Regions from separate parts of the Acinetobacter sp. TUM15071 genome, predicted to be linked through region 2. Evidence: predicted binding sites of a transcription regulator. Region 2 holds the regulator's gene; the other holds the start of a gene.
The links. Region 2 encodes PhoB, which activates phosphate uptake and scavenging genes when phosphate is short. Its sites were predicted from a motif close to TGTCATNAANCTGTCATAA; they were not measured.
Positions count from the first base shown of each region.

Region 1: the regulator PhoB is predicted to act here: its motif matches at 2,491-2,509, upstream of GBI66_RS04150 (NAD(+) kinase).

Region 1 covers NZ_BKGB01000003.1:140,150-144,747, forward strand. The annotation lists gene GBI66_RS04135 (glycosyl transferase family protein) at 1-638, shown strand, start outside; gene GBI66_RS04140 (hypothetical protein) at 678-1,085, opposite strand; gene GBI66_RS04145 (YeaC family protein) at 1,147-1,419, opposite strand; gene GBI66_RS04150 (NAD(+) kinase) at 1,416-2,324, opposite strand; gene mrcB (penicillin-binding protein 1B) at 2,559-4,598, shown strand, end outside.
Region 2 covers NZ_BKGB01000004.1:76,351-80,948, reverse strand. The annotation lists gene GBI66_RS05155 (MATE family efflux transporter) at 1-1,005, shown strand, start outside; gene GBI66_RS05150 (SDR family oxidoreductase) at 1,069-1,896, opposite strand; gene GBI66_RS05145 (TetR/AcrR family transcriptional regulator) at 2,197-2,874, shown strand; gene phoB (phosphate regulon transcriptional regulator PhoB) at 3,126-3,836, shown strand; gene phoR (phosphate regulon sensor histidine kinase PhoR) at 3,846-4,598, shown strand, end outside.

The DNA.
Region 1 (4,598 bases), on a different contig from region 2:
TTGTGATGCATGGCGCATCTGGTCATACCATTAACCGTGTCTATACCGAGCAAGTTTTACAGTATTTAGGCTATTCAATTTGTCAAAATCAACAGGATGTCCGTGAGCAACTGGAACAGCACAATTTTGCCTATCTACCACTTGAAGTGATTTCACCAATTCTAAGTAAATTGATCTCGCTAAGAAATGTGATGGGGTTACGCTCTCCAATCCATACTTTGGCACGCCTGATTAATCCATTTAATGCCAAAGCGACCTTACAAGCGATCTTCCACCCTGCTTATCGAACCTCACATCAACAGACTGCGTTCCGTTTGGGTTATCAAAACAGTGCTGTGATTAAAGGTGAAGGTGGTGAGTTTGAACGTAATCCTGATGCCAAAACGTTAATTTGTGGCATTAAAAATGGTGAGTTGTACGAACACGAACTACCAAAGTTAACCCCTGACCGTAGTCCGATTGAAGAAGAGCTTGATTTAGCTGTGTTTAAAGCAGTTTGGTTGGGTGAACAGTCTCATGAATATGGCGAATTGGCAGTCATTGAAACAATGGGAATCGCGTTGTATACCATGGGTATGGTTAGCAATTACGAGGATGCGATGAAGAAAGCACAAGAATTATGGGATAGTCGTTTCTAATTATACGAATGACCAAGGTTATATTGGATAGCCTTGGTTTTAAGGTTCAATATAATAAAAATCTGGCCAAAACGGATATTTCTGACCTGAAGAATGAATATTTCTTAGCTTCAGGTGATCACCTATTTTGATTGTAATCTTGTTAGGATCGTGGGACCCCGAAAGATAGGCATCTCGTTGTTGACCTATAAGTGTCTTACAATATGTCTGATGGGCTTTGATCTTTTGGGAGTTTCGCATTGTTTGTGACTCCAGCACCTGAATCCCAATCAATAACATAGGATAACCATCGTTCTTTATACTTGTATATTCGGTTTGGGGGGAAGTGTATTTCTGATTGGCAACGACCTTCACCTTGAGTAAACATTCAATGGGTTGTTTAGCCAATACAGCGCCACTAAACAATATAAGAAATAATAGTGCGTAAACAGATTTTAAATGTTTCATAAGATTCTTTATTATATTTTGATAAACAAAAAAAAGCCCAGTAATCACTGAGCTTCTTAAATTAAACAAACCGAATCGGCTTAAATTCAGGCTCATGTTTGTGATGATCATCATCACATTCCTCACCCTCATCTTTAGTACCGCGATCAATATAACCGCTACGCTGCTCTTTTGGTAAATGTTCCATTTCCCATGCGTACACCGCTTGCATACAGATTTCACGCTGTTCTTTGGTTAATGCAATACCGTTTGGCCATTTACCAATTTCAACAGCAGTACGAAGACGCTCAACAATTTCAGGATTTAAAATAGCGAGCATTTGTTCAATATTCATGAGTCATCCTGTTGAAAAGATTCAAAATCTTGATTCCACCCCAATTTGGTACGACATGCCATATAGAAGTCATAACCGGGTGGATGTAATAAGCTTAGTTTAAACGGATGTTTGCGAATATGCACCGTGTCACCGACATTTAATGCAACACTATGTTGACCATCGGCACTGACCATCGGCAAAACACGGTTTTCACGAATGGTAATTTTAACTTCACTGTGACCACCCACCACGATCGGTCGTGACGACAACGTATGTGGATGCATCGGCACTAAGGCGATCGCATCCATACTCGGATGCAAGATTGGCCCACCACCTGACAATGAATATGCAGTTGAACCTGTTGGGGTTGAAACAATTAAACCATCACTGTGCTGACGATAGACATATTGCCCATCAATATTCAGCTCGAAATCGATCATATGAACCGATTTACCTGAGTGTAAAACCACATCATTCAATGCAATCGCATCGTAAATCGTTTCGCCATTGGTACGAACTTCCATTTCCAATAAGAAACGGCGATCAAGTTGAAATTGACCTTGTAGCACCTGATCAAGTTTAAAAATAGCTTCAGCAGGCTTAATGTCAGTTAAAAAACCCAATCGACCACGGTTAATACCGATCACTGGCGTGTTATGTCGTACTAAGGCACGTGCGGCATGCAGCAATGAACCATCACCACCAACCACAATCACTAAATCAACGACTTCACCCAATAAATTTCGGCTTACCGTCTGCCCATGACCATAAGGCACTAATTTCGCTGTTTCCTGATCAAAAACGGGGTTTAAACCTAAAGTGATCAAATGATCATGAATTAAACATAACGTTTCTACTACAGAATACTTGTCTGGTCGTCCAATTAGACCAATATTTCGAAAGGATTTATGTGAAATTTGCACGAATAATTCAGCTCCGTCGCGATTACTGACTATCATATCATTAACAACCAATGTTGCGTTGATGATTGATTAAAAAGTATAAAAATGTCTATTCGTTGTTTTTTTATACGTTTAATGTCAACACATTCTTAAAGTTTTTTTTGCATGTTGCTATTTATTCACAGTTTTATGATTGCAAAATGACAATAAGCTATCGCATCATTACCGACATTGTTTTGGTTTTAACGCAAATCTATGAAGTTTGAACGTGGTATTGGTTTTCTAGCACTCATTTTCTCAATGTTAGTGATAGGTGTCTTTGTTGCTTTTAGTATCTATCTGATCCGCTTGGATAATATTATTCGTGACAAATTTGAAGGTCAGCGTTGGGACATCCCTGCCAAGGTGTTTGCTCGCCCATTAGAAATCTATTCTAGTGCACCGATTACTCAAGAGAATTTTACCCAAGAGTTAAAATTACTGGGTTATAAAAACACAGCGAATTATGACAAGTCTGGTAGCTATGTAGTACAAGGCAACCAGATGTATGTCCATACCCGTGGTTTTGACTATGGCGATAGTAATGAACCTGAGCAGGTACTAGAACTTGCTTTTGCCGATGGTCAGGTGAGTGAAATCCGTTCAACCAAACCTTCGAATACAGGCGTTGCTCGTTTAGAACCTTTATTGATTGGTGGTATCTATCCACAACACAATGAAGACCGCGTTCTGATCAAATTAAATAAAGTACCAAAAACCCTGATTGAAGCATTAATTTCAACAGAAGATCGTAATTTCTATCATCATCATGGTATTTCAATCCGTGGTACAGCACGTGCCTTGGTCAGTAATGCCACTGGTGGCCGTCGTCAAGGTGGTTCGACTTTAACGCAGCAGTTGGTCAAGAATTTCTATCTATCACCAGAGAAAACGCTGAAACGTAAAGTTAATGAAGCGCTAATGGCCATATTAATTGAATTACATTACAGCAAAGATGAGATTCTGGAAGCCTATTTAAATGAAGTGAATTTAGGTCAAAATGGTAGCTATTCGATTAATGGTTATGGTCTAGCATCACAGTTTTATTTTGGTTTGCCTCTGCGTGAGTTGAATATCTCACAGCAAGCATTCCTTGTTGGTTTAGTTCAAGGGCCTTCTTTATATAACCCTTGGCGCAATCCAGAATCTGCAAAAAAACGTCGTGATGTTGTGTTAAACAACATGAAAGTGATGGGTTATTTAACTGAAGCGGAATACCAAGATGAAATTGCTCGTCCATTAAATGTGGTGAGTAAACCAACTTTAGGCCCTGCAAAATTCCCAGATTTCTTGGATATTGTACGTCGTCAGCTCCGTACAGAATATCAAGAAAGTGATATTACCAATCAAGGCTTAAGAATTTTCACCACACTTGATCCAATTGCGCAAACACAAGTGCAAAATGCATTTAAGAGCACCGTCGATCGTTTAGCCAAAGCCAACCCTGCCCGTTTGAAAAACCTGCAAGGTGCGGTTCTAGTTGCTCATCCTGAAAATGGTGAATTGGTTGCAGCTGTGGGTTCAACTCAAGATTTTACTGGCTTTAACCGTGCCTTAGATGCTAAGCGCCAAGTGGGTTCATTACTGAAACCAATTATTTATTTAAATGCAATCGAGTCTGGGCGTTATACTTGGGCAAGCCCAATTGAAGACAGTGCAGTCAATATCCCAATTGATGGCGACAAGAGCTGGACACCGAAAAACTACAGTGGTGGTGAACATGGTGTTGTGCCAATGCAACAGGCATTGGCGAATTCATACAACCTGTCTACTGTACGCTTAGCCAATGAATTTGGTTTATCTGCATTCAGTAATAAGCTCAAACAGTTCGGGGTAAGTTCTGATATCCCTGCCTACCCTTCGATTTACCTTGGTGCTGTAAATATGTCACCAATGGAAGTATTGAGCATTTACGGTAATTTTGCGACGGGCGGCTTTAAATATCCACCACGCTCGATTCGTACCGTTGTCGATGCCAAAGGACATTTACTTGAGCGTTATGGCCTGAATGTTCAACAAACGATTGACCCTGCTGCTGCATATATTATTAATTATGGTTTACAGCAAGTGATGCGTTCTGGTACGGGTCGTTCTGCATATAACAGCCTACCAGAATCACTGAATTTAGCAGGTAAATCAGGAACCACAAATGACACGAGAGATTCATGGTTTGCAGGTTATTCAGGTAACCATGTTGCAGTGGTTTGGTTGGGTCTGGATGATAACAAAGTCACTGGCTTAACAGGCTCTTCAGGC
Region 2 (4,598 bases):
GAGTTGCTGGGTACCGATCCTAAAGTGATGCACCTGTCCTTGCCTTATGTGCAATGGATGTTGGTCGGTAGCCCCTTACTGTTCGTCTATATTATTTATACGTCGATTCTGCGTGGGGTCGGTGATAGTGTGACACCACTGATTGCACTGAGCCTCACCAGCTTGATTGGTTTGGGCGTAACCCCCGTTTTACTGAAAGGTTATTTTGGTTTTCCAGCTTTAGGTATTGTTGCCCCTGCGATTGCAACCATTATCGGTTATGCCGCTGTGCTGATTTTCTTAGCAATTTATCTAAACTATAAAAACCATCCACTAAAAATTGATGGGCTATTGCTGCAACATATTCGCCATGATGCTGAGCTGAGTAAATTAATTTTAAAACTCGGTATTCCAACAGGGATTCAAATGGTCACCACTTCCTTAGCGGGTTTGGTGATTATTGGCTTGATTAACCATTATGGTGCACATGCTACCGCAGCTTATGGCGCAGTCAATCAGGTACTGAATTATATTCAATTTCCAGCCTTGTCGATTTCGATTGCCGCTTCGATTTTTGCAGCACAAGCGATTGGTGCAGGTAAGCCTGATTTATTGGCCAAAGTCACCCGTACCGCTTTAGGCATGAATTTCTTATTTACGGGTAGTTTGATTGCTCTGGCTTATTTGTTCTCAAAATATCTGATGGCGCTGTTTATTACCGATCACAGCGTAATTGAGCTGGGTCAACAACTGTTATTTATCGTGTTGTGGTCGATTCTATTCTTTGGTGCCAGTGCTATTTTTGCATCGATTATGCGTGCCAGTGGCGCGGTCAATATCCCGATGTTGATCAATATTTTCACGATTGTTCTGATCGAAGTGCCTTGTGCCTATTGGTTTAGTTCATTGTGGGGCTTAACAGGCATTTGGATTGCCTATGCACTGTCCTTTGTTTGTCTATGTCTATTCCAAGCCTTTTATTATCAATTCTTTTGGAAAAAGACCAAGATTAAAGTACTGATCTAAAATCACCTTCTGATGGATATAAAAAAGCCATTCACAGAGAATGGCTTTTTTCATGCTGACAACTTACATCATCTTGGTTGCAAGCGCTGCAATACGTTGATAACCCGTCGGGAATAAACGTTGGAACGAATCCACGATACGCGCATCCGTACCAATCAATAAACGGCGTTTATCTTTCAATACCGCATTTAAAATTTGACGTGCAGCTTCTTCTGGTGGGGTACGCAGGAACTTGTCAAATTGCTTGATCGATTTGTTCGGGTCCATGCCCAAGCTCTTCAAACTGTCATTCATTTTCGCTGCTTTGGCGATATTGGTACGAATCCCGCCCGGATGTACGCAGAGTGAGCTGACACCGCCCTTCTCAATATCCAATTCCTGACGTAATGATTCAGTAAAACCGCGTACCGCAAATTTAGTTGCGTTATACGCTGATTGCGTTGGTTGCGAGGTTAAACCAAAAATACTGGAGATGTTGATGATATGACCATCTTTGGTTTGTTTGATGAATGGCAGGAATTCTTTGGTGCCATAGACCACACCCCAGAAATTAATCCCAACGATCCATTCTAAATCTTCATAGCTTGCGCCTTCGACAGTTGAGCCAAGTGCTACACCTGCGTTATTGAAGATTAAATTGACTGAGCCATGATCCTGTACAGTCTCTTGCGCCCACTGTTTCACCGCATCACGGTTTGAAACATCAAGTACTTTGGTCGTCACTGTCACAGGGTACTGCTTCACTAATTCAACAGTTTGCGTCAGGCCTTTTTCATTGATATCACTCAATGACAAATGGCAACCTTGTTTTGCCAATAAAACTGCCAATTGTTGTCCAATCCCAGAACCTGCACCGGTGATCGCTGCGACTTTATTTTTAAAATTTTTCATTGCCTATCCTTTGTACTGCGAATGATACGCACATATTCGCTCAGACGATGTGCTGTTTAACCTGTAACCAATATAATTTTGACAATACGTGTTGTCAATATAGTACACTCTAGCTTTAAGACAAATGGCAATAACCAACATCCTACATGTAATAATAGGCCTATTTACATTTCATGACTGATGATGTTTAAAAGAGACAAGGCATATTTTCAAAATTTGGTTATGCTAGTCAGCACAACATAGTTGAAATGCAAATATTAGACACACGATTTAAAGACTTTTTAGGGAACGGTTTTCTCAATGGCAACTCAAGATCAAGCGACAAGCAAGAAAAAGAATACAGAAGCGAAAGAACGACAATTTAAAGGTCTGTCTTTAACCGAGCGCAAAGAAGCACGTCGTGAAAAATTGATTGAAGCAGGTATTGCAACCTATGGCACACAAGGCTTTTTCTCGGTTACCGTCAAAGATGTCTGTAATGAAGCCAAGCTGACTGAACGCTATTTTTATGAATCTTTTAAGAAAAGCGAAGAACTGTTTCAAACCGTGTTCTTAAAAATGATTGAAAAAATGCAAACCTGCTTAACCCAAGCTGTTCTGATGGCTGCGCCAGAACCGAAGAATATGGTGAATGCTGGCCTCTCTGCATTACTGAATGCCATTAAAGATGATCCTCGTATGGCACGGATTATTTATATTGATGCCATGCTGGTGCAAGATCTGCATAATCAAGCCACCATTCAAGAGACGCTGACCCAGTTCGATCGTATCATTCAAGGCTTTGTGATGATCACCATGCCGAATGCGCCACAAAGTGCTGAAGAAGTCTCGCTCATGGCAACGGGCTTAAATGGTTATGTTACGCATATTATTATTCGCTGGGTCTCAGAAGGCTTCAAACAGCCTCTAGAAGATGTTTTGTCAGCCTGCTGTGCTGTCTTTTTGTCTTTTATCGAAACAACCTCGCAAAAAAATTAAAATCGTTTTACAGTTTTGTGACACGCAAAGCTGTTAAACTACACGTCAGTTAAGCAAATGAATTTATTTGCTTTATTGCTAAGCAGATTGTCATAAATTCGTCACCATGCTGCCCTACGATTGTCACAATTTATTGCTAAATTCGACTTTATTAATTCTTTTGCAATGATATTGTCATAATTAATCTTTGTAATAAGCCTGTCATAACAACAAAACGGTTAAACCGTTACAGATTTTAAGGGTATTGCGCTGTGAAAGATGACTATATTTTAATTGTCGATGATGAGCTACCGATCCGCGAAATGATCCATACCTCTTTAGATATGGCAGGCTTCCAATGTTTACAAGCAGAGGATGCCAAACAAGCGCATCAGATTATCGTTGATCAGCGTCCTGCGCTTATTTTGCTGGATTGGATGCTACCAGGTGGTGTGAGTGGTGTAGATTTATGCCGCCGCCTCAAACGCGATGAAAACTTGGCAGAGATTCCTGTAATCATGCTGACTGCACGTGGCGAAGAAGACCATAAAGTACAAGGTCTTGATGCGGGCGCAGACGATTATATGACCAAGCCATTTTCAACCCGTGAACTGGTGTCTCGTATCAAAGCGGTATTACGTCGTGCCAATGCATTGAGCGGTGAGAAAGTGATTGATGCCAATGGCTTATTACTTGATCCTGTCAGCCAACGCGTGAGTTTCGGCAACAGTATTTTAGAGATGGGTCCAACCGAATATCGTTTATTAGCCTTCTTTATGACCCATCCAGAGCGCGCCTATACGCGTGCTCAACTCCTAGATCAAGTCTGGGGTGGCAATGTCTATATCGAAGACCGTACCATTGATGTGCATATTCGTCGTTTACGCAAAGTGTTAGAGCCTTTTGGCGTCGACCGTTTTGTACAAACCGTTCGTGGCACAGGTTATCGCTTCTCGACACGAGCAGATTTAGCAGTAGGTTAAAAATCCTTTATGTATGAACCCTATCCCGTCCCTGAACTGGCACGTGAACACCAACGTTTTCGCTACAGCAGTTTGTGGACCTTTGCAAAACAAGATTTAAGACTGTTACTTTTTTTCTTATTGATTGCGAGCTTAGTCGGATTCGGGGTGGGTTACTTCTGGAGCTGTATTTTTGTCGCTTTTGTGCTGTTCTTCATGCTACAGCTCCGCTCACTTTATCTAGTGAATGAATGGATTTCCAATCGCCCTTATGATGTCCCGCCCAATTTGAATGGGATCTGGGGTGCATTGCTGTTTAATGTCTACCGTGCGCAGCGTCAAGAACGTATTGTTCAAGCCGAAATGGTGGGTTTGATTGATCGCGCGCAATCTTCTTTGGTGGCATTGGCCGAAGCCGTGGTCTTAATTGATGATCAACATCAAATTGAATGGTGGAACCCTGCTGCTGAAAAGCTGTTAGGGATCAGCCCCTTGGATCGTGGCCGCAATTTATTATCGATTCTGCGCCAACCCAGTTTTATTGAATATTTTAACCATAGTGATCAATCTCCTGATGGTATCCGTCTCCAAGCACAGATGGATGAAGAACGTTATGTACAAGTCAAACTGACCCGCTTCGGTGGCGAAAGTCGTCTATTGGTCGCTTATGACACCACGCGAGTACACAACCTCGAGCAAATGCGTAAAGACTTTGTCGATAATATTTCACATGAATTACGTACACCGCTTACCGTCCTCAGTGGTTATATCGAAACCTTTATT